DNA from 3 places in the Pseudomonas sp. CCC3.1 genome. Region 3 is predicted to be linked to each of the others. Evidence: predicted binding sites of a transcription regulator. Region 3 holds the regulator's gene; each other region holds the start of a gene.

The links. The regulator sigma-54, encoded in region 3, starts transcription at its own class of promoters, with help from an activator protein. The targets are predictions, from matches to a motif close to ANTGGCATNNANNTTGCTNT.
Region 1: the regulator sigma-54 is predicted to act here: its motif matches at 1,844-1,863, upstream of flgA (flagellar basal body P-ring formation chaperone FlgA).
Region 2: the regulator sigma-54 is predicted to act here: its motif matches at 1,889-1,908, upstream of glnA (glutamate--ammonia ligase).

Annotation. Positions count from the first base shown of each region.
Region 1 is NZ_CP133778.1:1,457,896-1,461,006, reverse strand. It holds gene cheR (protein-glutamate O-methyltransferase CheR) at 1-819, opposite strand, end outside; gene RHM56_RS06535 (chemotaxis protein CheV) at 865-1,797, opposite strand; gene flgA (flagellar basal body P-ring formation chaperone FlgA) at 1,942-2,643, shown strand; gene flgM (flagellar biosynthesis anti-sigma factor FlgM) at 2,795-3,111, shown strand, end outside.
Region 2 is NZ_CP133778.1:4,976,960-4,980,070, reverse strand. It holds gene RHM56_RS21695 (cupin domain-containing protein) at 1-209, opposite strand, end outside; gene glnA (glutamate--ammonia ligase) at 384-1,790, opposite strand; gene thiI (tRNA uracil 4-sulfurtransferase ThiI) at 2,124-3,111, shown strand, end outside.
Region 3 is NZ_CP133778.1:4,184,522-4,187,632, reverse strand. It holds gene rapZ (RNase adapter RapZ) at 1-17, opposite strand, end outside; gene ptsN (PTS IIA-like nitrogen regulatory protein PtsN) at 20-484, opposite strand; gene hpf (ribosome hibernation-promoting factor, HPF/YfiA family) at 497-805, opposite strand; gene RHM56_RS18440 (RNA polymerase factor sigma-54) at 882-2,375, opposite strand; gene lptB (LPS export ABC transporter ATP-binding protein) at 2,600-3,111, opposite strand, start outside.

The DNA.
Region 1 (3,111 bases), 2.7 Mb from region 3:
CTGGTAGATGATGCCCGGGCTGCATTGAACCATTTGGTAATGGTCCGGCAAGCCGTTGAGTGCTTCGGATGCGCCCAAGAACAGGTAGCCGCCCGGCTTCAGAGTGCTGTGAATGCGCAGCAGGATGTCTTTTTTCACTTCAGCCGAGAAGTAGATCAATACGTTGCGGCAGAACACGATGTCGAATTTGCCAAATCCGGCGTAGCTGTCCAGCAAATTGAAGGAACGAAATTCAACCCGACTTTTGATCGGCGCCTTGATCACCCAGCGCCCCGGCGCCTTGGGCTCGAAATAACGTTGCAAGCGCTCCTGCGACAAACCACGACCAATCGCCAGGTTGTCGTATTCGCCGGATCGGCACGTGTTAAGCATCAGGCTCGACAGGTCGGTGGCAACAATTTGCGCCCCCAGCTTCAAGTGCCCCAGGTTGCTGCGCTCATACTCGTCGATCGTCATCGACAGCGAGTACGGCTCCTGCCCCGAAGAACACGCGGCCGACCAGATGCGCAAGCGCTGCCCCGGATGGGCCTTGATCAGCTCAGGCAACACTTTGTTTTTCAGCACTTCAAAGGGATACGTGTCACGAAACCACAACGTTTCGTTGGTGGTCATGGCATCGACGACTTGCTCACGCAACCCGCTGCGCGGCTGGCTCTGGATACGCTGAATCAGCTCTCCCAACGACTTGATCCCTTGCTGCTCCATCAGTTTGTTAAGACGGCTGGAGACGAGGTACTGCTTGTTTTCACCGAGCAAAATGCCACAGGCTTTTTCCAGGAAGACCCGGAACTGTTCAAAATCCAAATTAGCCGTCGACAAGTGATCGTGCCTCTAAAATCGTGTTGACCGCCAAGGGCTGCGCCCCTAGCTGTGATCTGCTGCTTTGATCCGGTCGACAACCCGGGATGCCAGGTCATCAGGCCGGAATTTGGCCAGAAAGTCATCGGCACCGACTTTCTTGACCATCGCCTGATTGAAAACACCTGACAGCGAAGTATGCAGAATGATGTGCAGATTTTGCATCCGCGGATCGTGACGGATCTCGGCGGTCAGGGTGTAGCCGTCCATTTCTGGCATCTCGATGTCCGAGATCATCATCAAAAACTCTTGTGCCGGGTCTTTGCCCTCGTCCGCCATTTTGCGCAAGTAATCCAGCGCCTGGCGGCCGTCGTTAAGCGACACCACTTCGACCCCGACCGATTGCAGGCAACGGGCAACCTGTTTACGGGCCACCGACGAGTCGTCGACGGTCAGCACGCGCAAAGACAGGGCCTTGGCCTGGGTTTCGACATCCACCACGCCATGAGAGATGTTTTCCGGCGATGGCGAGACTTCAGCCAGGACCTTTTCCACATCGATGATTTCGACGAGTTGATTGTCAAGCCGAGTCACAGCTGTCAAATAATGGTCACGACCCGCGCCCTTGGGTGGCGGATGAATCTCTTCCCAGTTCATGTTGACGATGCGCTCAACCGAACGCACCAGAAAGCCCTGAGTCTTGGTGTTGTATTCGGTGATGATCACAAACGGATTGCTCTGATCTTTCAACCCGCCCGCCCCGGTGGCCATCGCCAGATCGAGAATCGGAATGGTTGCACCGCGAATACTCGCCACGCCGCACACCACCGGGTGAGATTTGGGCATCACTGTCAGCTTGGGGCATTGCAGCACCTCCCTGACCTTAAACACGTTGATCCCGTAAAGCTGTGGCCCATCCAGACGAAACAGCAACAGTTCCAGGCGGTTTTGCCCGACCAGTTGAGTGCGCTGGTTAACCGCATCCATCACCCCAGCCATACTCAGCTCCTTCTAAAAACATTAAGTTGCGACACGCTGCCCGGTAAACGGCACGGGCTTTGCTATTTAACCGCCATGAAGCCGAAAACGACAAAATCCCGCCACGGATCAGCTCGCCAGCCTTGGCATTGCCGCGCATTGCGCCTGCTCGCGGCTGCCTGCGCGCTGGGTGCAGGCACGCCTGCAAGTGCCGACACGTTCACGTCACCTGATCAGCTTATCGGCGTGACCCAGGGCTTTCTTGAGTTCACCGTCGAAGACTACCTTGCCACTGGTCAGATTGAAGGCCGCTACGAGATTCAGGTCAATCAACTCGACCCTCGCGTGCGTCTGACGCATTGCGACAAGGAATTGACAGCCACGCTCGAAAGTCCCGCTCAGCCCATGGGCCGCGTGACCGTTCGCGTGCGCTGTGAGGGTAGCTCGCCCTGGACCATCTTTGTACCGGCACAGGTCAAGTTGTTCCGCGATGTGGTCACCGTCACCCACCCGCTCAAGCGCGGGGCAATCATTGATTACCCCGACGTCACCTTGCGCGAGCGCGATGTCGGCTTGATCAGCCAGGGTTATATGACGGCGATTGAATTGGCGGTAGGGCAAAAACTGCTGCGCCCCGTGGTGACCGATCAGGTGTTGAGCCTCACGCATCTGGAACAGGCCGCCACCGTGCGCAAAGGTGATCATGTGGTGATCAGCGCGCGCAGCGGCACATTAAGTGTCAAGATGCCCGGCGAAGCGCTGTCCGATGGCGGCCTCAGTGAGCAGATCCGGGTGAAGAACCTAAACTCAAACCGGGTGGTCAAGGCGCGGATCACGGCGCCAGGGCAAGTAGAGGTAGCGTTTTAGAGCGGTTGGCGTCTGTATCCCAACTTTCCTACACTGTGATTTGACGCAGATCAGTACCGAACTGCGTGAAGCTATGATTAATCGAGCCTAAAGTTTTCTCGGGTATGGCCGAAAACATGGCAAGCGTCCAAATACCCAGAGGTTTTTCGTTATGGTTATCGACTTCAGTCGTCTTAACAGTGCGCCGCCCTTAACCGGCAGTACGCGCAGCAACGCCAATCAGGAAACAGGCAGTGCCACGCAAGCGGCCCCTGTGACAAAAAACCCTGAACAACCCGACGCCAGCGCCCCGAGCGGGGAGTCTGTGCACCTGAGCCCAGAGGCCCAACAGTTGCAGAAGGTCAGCGATTCGTTGCGTGATCAACCGGTGGTCGACAAAAACCGCGTCGCCGAGCTGAAACAAGCCATTGCCGACGGCAGTTATAAAGTCGACAGCAACAAGGTCGCCAGCAAACTGCTAAACATGGA
Region 2 (3,111 bases), 790 kb from region 3:
TTGAGTGCAGTGTTGGCCGGGATGATGATTTTGAGAACGGTAATTTCGGGTTGGCCAGCCGGGTACGGGCCGTAAGGTGCACCATCCCATGAATGGGTGGTTTTGAGCAATTGTTCGACTTTGACGCTTGGAGGGGTGCTGGTGCAGCCGAACAGGGTCAGGCAGGCCAGCGACAACAGCAGAGCTTTGAGTGGGTTGGCGAGCGTCATGGCAGCATCCGTTTGATGAGTTGCCTCACGTTACAGATCGCGCTTTGGGATGGCTGTCAGGCGCCGGTGAAGTTTTAATCGGGTGTTACGCCGCGGAATGTAAGACATTACGCATAAAAAAAGCCTCCCGTAGGAGGCCTTTCTAATCACGCCGCTTTCACGGGTGAAACTGGATTAGCAGCTGTAGTACAGCTCGTATTCCAGTGGGTGCACGAAGGTACGTACTTTGATTTCTTCTTCGCTTTTCAGGGCGATGTAAGCGTCGATGAAGTCGTCGCTGAAAACGCCGCCTTTGGTCAGGAACGCACGACCTTTGTCCAGCTCTTCCAGGGCTTCTTTCAGGCTGCCGCAAACTTGTGGGATCTCTTTCGCCTCTTCAGGCGGCAGGTCGTACAGGTTTTTGTCAGCAGCATCGCCAGGGTGGATCTTGTTCTGGATGCCGTCCAGGCCAGCCATCATCAGTGCAGCGAAGCACAGGTATGGGTTAGCTGCTGGGTCCGGGAAGCGTGCTTCGATACGGCGAGCCTTAGGGCTGGATACGTAAGGAATACGGATCGAGGCGGAACGGTTGCGCGCCGAGTAGGCCAGCATTACCGGTGCTTCGAAGCCTGGTACCAGACGCTTGTAAGAGTTGGTAGCCGGGTTGGTGAAGCCGTTCAGGGCCTTACCGTGCTTGATGATGCCGCCGATGAAGTACAGAGCGGTGTCGGACAGGCCGGCATAGCCTTCGCCAGCGAAGGTGTTCTTGCCATCTTTGGAGATGGACATGTGAACGTGCATACCCGAGCCGTTATCGCCGTACAGCGGTTTAGGCATGAAAGTAGCGGTACGGCCGTAGGCGTCTGCCACGTTGTGTACGCAGTACTTCAGGGTCTGAACTTCGTCAGCCTTTTTCACCAGGGTGTTGAACTGCACGCCGATTTCGTTCTGGCCAGCAGTTGCCACTTCGTGGTGGTGAACTTCGATAACCAGGCCCATTTCTTCCATGGCGTTGCACATGGAGGTACGGATTTCGTGGTCATGGTCGAACGGAGGAACCGGGAAGTAGCCGCCTTTGATACCTGGACGGTGGCCTTTGTTGCCGCCTTCCACGTCCTGGTCGGACATCCACGAGCCTTGCTCGGAGTAGATTTTGAACATCGAGCCGGAGATGTCGGACTTGAACTTCACTTCGTCGAAGATGAAGAATTCTGGCTCTGGACCCACGAAAACGGTGTCACCGATACCGGTGGACTTCAGGTATTCCTCGGCACGGGTAGCGATGGCGCGTGGGTCGCGGTCATAGCCTTGCATGGTCGAAGGTTCGATGATGTCGCACACCAGGATCAGCGTAGGCTGCTCGGTGAATGGGTCCAGAACGGCCGTGCTGTCGTCTGGCAGCAGGATCATGTCGGACGCTTCGATGCCTTTCCAGCCAGCAATGGAGGAACCGTCGAACATTTTGCCGTCGGTGAAGAAGTTTTCGTCCAACGCATCACGGGCCGGCATGGTCACGTGGTGCTGAGTGCCTTTGGTGTCAGTGAAGCGCAGATCAATCCATTTGACGTCATGATCTTTGATGAGTTGAACCGACTTCGACATAGTGTCCTCCGGGGTGGCTTAGGGCTGGTAGTGGAATAGCCCTTAATAAGTGGTTGATGCCGGCGCGAATACTCTGCCAAGGCAACCTGCATCACAAGGGAGCAAATTGCATGCCAGTGCTCCGATTTGGGTTAAACGCCTCAATCTCAAGCAGGTTAGCGTCGAAGACGGCCGATGAATGGCGTTTATCGCACTTAAATGAAGCGATTTGAGTGCGTTGTGCACCACTTTAGTGCGATGAAAACCGTTTGTACGATAACTGGTTAAACCTTGAGCAATTTCCGCTATAATCCGCGCCCCCCTTTTTTGGCAGGCTGCTCGCGCGCTGTTTTCATGAAACTAATCGTTAAAGTCTTCCCCGAGATCACTATCAAGAGCCGCCCGGTTCGGATGCGTTTCGTCCGTCAATTGGCTAAAAACATCCGTGCTGTGCTCCGTGATCTGGACCCGGCTGTGGTAGTGACTGGCGTGTGGGACAACATCGAGTTGCAAACGCGTGTCAGTGACCCCAAAGCCTTGAAGGAGATGACTGAGCGCCTGAGCTGCATGCCGGGCATCGCGCATTTCCTGCAAGTAGACGAGTACCCGTTGGGCGACTTCGACGACGTCGTTGAAAAGTGCAAACTGCACTTCGGCGATGCGTTGGCGGGCAAGATCTTTTCAGTGCGTTGCAAACGCGGCGGCAAGCACCCATTTACCTCGATGGAAATCGAGAAATACGTCGGCAGCAAGCTGCGTCGTGAATGCGGGGCGGCCGGAATTGACCTTAAAAAGCCGGAAATTGAAGTCCGTTTCGAAATTCGCGACCAACGGTTGTTTGTGATTCACAGCCAGCACGACAGCATTGGCGGTTTCCCGCTGGGCTCGCTTGAGCAGACCCTGGTATTGATGTCCGGTGGTTTCGACTCGACAGTGGCGGCCTATCAGATCATGCGTCGCGGCCTGATGAGCCACTTTTGCTTCTTCAACCTCGGCGGGCGTGCCCACGAACTGGGCGTGATGGAAGTCGCGCACTATATATGGAAGAAGTACGGCAGCTCGCAGCGCGTGCTGTTTGTCAGCGTTCCGTTCGAAGAAGTGCTGGGTGAAATTCTCGGCAAAGTTGATAACAGTCATATGGGCGTCATTTTGAAGCGTATGATGTTGCGCGCGGCGTCCCGTATTGCAGATCGGCTCGAAATTGATGCGCTGGTCACCGGCGAGGCTATTTCTCAGGTTTCCAGCCAGACGCTGCCGAACCTTTCGGTTATCGACTGCGTGACAGACAAGCTGGTCTTGCGTCCGCTGATCGCCAGCCACAAGCAAGACATCATTGACCAGG
Region 3 (3,111 bases):
ACAATGACTAAGCGCATGATTAATGACCGTTCTGTACGTCCAGAACAACCTGATACAACAATTCGTTGCTAGGTGCTTCGCGCAGTCTGTCGCGCACTTCTTTACGATCGAGCATGCTGGCAATCTGCCGGAGCAGTTCCAGGTGTGCGTCGGTTGCCGCTTCTGGCACCAGCAAAACGAAGAGCAGGTCGACCGGCGCGCCATCGATGGCGTCGAAATCTATGGGAGCATCCAGGTGCAGCAAGGCGCTAACAGGCGACTTGCAGCCCTTGAGGCGGCAATGGGGGATGGCGATGCCGTTACCAAAACCGGTGGAACCCAGTTTTTCACGGGCGATCAACGCTTCAAAAACATCTTGCTGTTCCAGATCAGGCACTCCGCGGCTGATCAGGTTGGCAATTTGCTCGAGCGCTTTCTTTTTACTGCCGCCCGGCGCGTTCACCAGGGAACGGCCGGGGGTCAGGATATTTTCAAGTTGAATCATGGGTAGGGAGTATTAACGACCCGTTGCGCCCTGAAGCAGGCTTTGGGTCTTTTCCTTATGCTTTTTCAGTTGGCGATCAAGCTTGTCGTAGAGGTTATCGATGGCTGTATACATGTTTTCATGAACAGCATTACCGACAACCTCTCCACCGTGGATATTGAGAGTAGCCTCGATTTTATGTTGAAGTTTTTCAACAGTAAGAATCACCTGCACGTTGGTGATTTTGTCGAAGTGGCGCTCCAGTCGTGCGAATTTGTCATTGATCGAGTCGCGCAGCGCTTGGGTGACGTCCAGATGTTGTCCACTGATGTTGACTTGCATACAGTTTCTCCTTCTGTTGCCATTGCATAAAGTGACAGGCTGAGCAGCCTGCCACTGAAACGCTGTGGCCCGTGGCTTACATCAAACGCTTGCGCTCGCTCGAAGGCGCGATCCCGAGGGATTCGCGGTACTTGGCGACGGTGCGACGGGCCACCTGAATACCTTGTGCCTCCAGTAAACCAGCGATCTTGCTGTCACTCAACGGCTTTTTCTGATTTTCAGCTGCGACCAGTTTTTTGATGATGGCGCGGATCGCTGTGGACGAGCATTCACCGCCTTCAGAGGTGCTGACGTGGCTCGAAAAAAAGTACTTCAATTCATAAATACCGCGCGGGGTATGCATGAATTTTTGGGTGGTGACCCGTGAAATGGTCGATTCGTGCATGCCGACTGCTTCTGCGATGTCATGCAGCACCAGCGGCTTCATGGCCTCGTCGCCATATTCCAGAAAACCACGCTGATGCTCGACGATTTGGGTCGCCACTTTCATCAGTGTTTCATTGCGGCTCTGCAGGCTTTTGATGAACCAGCGTGCTTCTTGCAACTGGTTGCGCATGAACGTGTTGTCGGCGCTGGTGTCAGCGCGGCGCACGAAACCTGCGTATTGCGGGTTGACCCGCAGGCGCGGCACGGACTCCTGGTTCAACTCCACCAGCCAGCGCTCGTTGTCCTTGCGCACGATGACGTCAGGAACGACGTACTCGGCTTCGCTCGACTCGATTTGTGAGCCAGGGCGCGGGTTCAGGCTTTGTACCAGCTCGATGACCTGGCGCAGCTCGTCTTCCTTGAGCTTCATGCGGCGCATCAACTGGCTGTAGTCGCGGGCGCCCAGCAGGTCGATGTAATCGGTCACCAAGCGTTTGGCTTCGTTCAGCCAAGGTGTTTTCGCGGGCAGTTGGCGCAATTGCAGCAGCAGGCACTCGCCCAGATTACGCGCACCAATACCGGCCGGTTCGAATTGCTGAATGCGGTGCAGAACGGCTTCGATCTCGTCGAGTTCGATGTCCAGTTCTGGATCAAAGGCTTCGAGGATCTCTTCGAGGGTTTCGTCGAGGTAGCCCTGATTGTTGATGCAGTCGATGAGTGTTACGCCGATCAGTCGATCGGTGTCAGACATCGGCGCAAGGTTCAATTGCCACAGCAGATGGCTTTGCAGGCTTTCACCAGCAGAGGTGCGGGTCGTGAAGTCCCACTCGTCGTCATCGTTGCTTGGCAGGCTGCTGGCGCTGGTCTGGTAGATGTCTTCCCAGGCAGTGTCTACAGGTAGCTCGTTAGGGATGCGCTCGTTCCACTCGCCTTCTTCCAGGTTATCCACGGTCGGCGCGGATTCTTGGTAAGAGGGTTCCGGAGTGTCGTTGCTGGGTTTTTGCTCAATGTTGTCGGCCATGGGATCGGCATTATCGAAGTCGTCGCCATCTTCCTGGCGTTCGAGCATCGGATTGGATTCCAGGGCCTCCTGGATTTCCTGTTGCAGGTCCAGGGTCGACAATTGGAGCAGACGGATGGCTTGTTGCAGCTGAGGTGTCATTGTCAGCTGCTGGCCCATTCTCAGGACTAGCGATGGTTTCATGGCAGGGGCTTAACACCTTATTCGCCGGCGCACATGGCGCCATCCACTACAAGGGCGCGTGAGCGCCAAACATAAGCAAATTATATGCCTGTAACCGGTGCGTTTGCCTAGGGGGCATTTTTAATAAGTTTGTGCTAAGGCCGATAACGGCGTGAGAGCGGTCCCTGAAAGACATGGCAATGCATGCGATTGCTCAATGCTTCAGGGCCCGCCCCCGCGTGGGTTTAGAGGCGGAACTCGTGACCCAGGTACACTTCGCGCACCAAATCGTTGGCAAGAATCGCTTCAGCATCGCCTTCAGCGATCAGTTGGCCGTCGTTGACGATATAAGCCGTTTCGCAAATATCGAGGGTTTCACGGACGTTGTGATCGGTGATCAACACGCCAATGCCCTTGGCTTTGAGGTGGTGAATAATTTGCTTGATGTCGCCCACGGAGATCGGGTCAACACCTGCAAACGGCTCATCGAGCAGGATGAACTTGGGGTTGGTCGCCAGTGCGCGGGCAATTTCTACCCGGCGGCGCTCACCACCGGACAAGCTCATGCCGAGGTTGTCACGGATGTGGTTGATATGAAATTCCTGCAGCAGGCTTTCCAGTTCTTTGCGACGACCGGCCTTGTCGAGTTCCTGGCGTGTTTCGAGAATCGCCATGATGTTATCGGCCACTGACAGCTTGCGAAAAATCGAGGCTTCTTGTGGCAGGTAGCCGATGCCGGCGCGTGCGCGGCCATGCA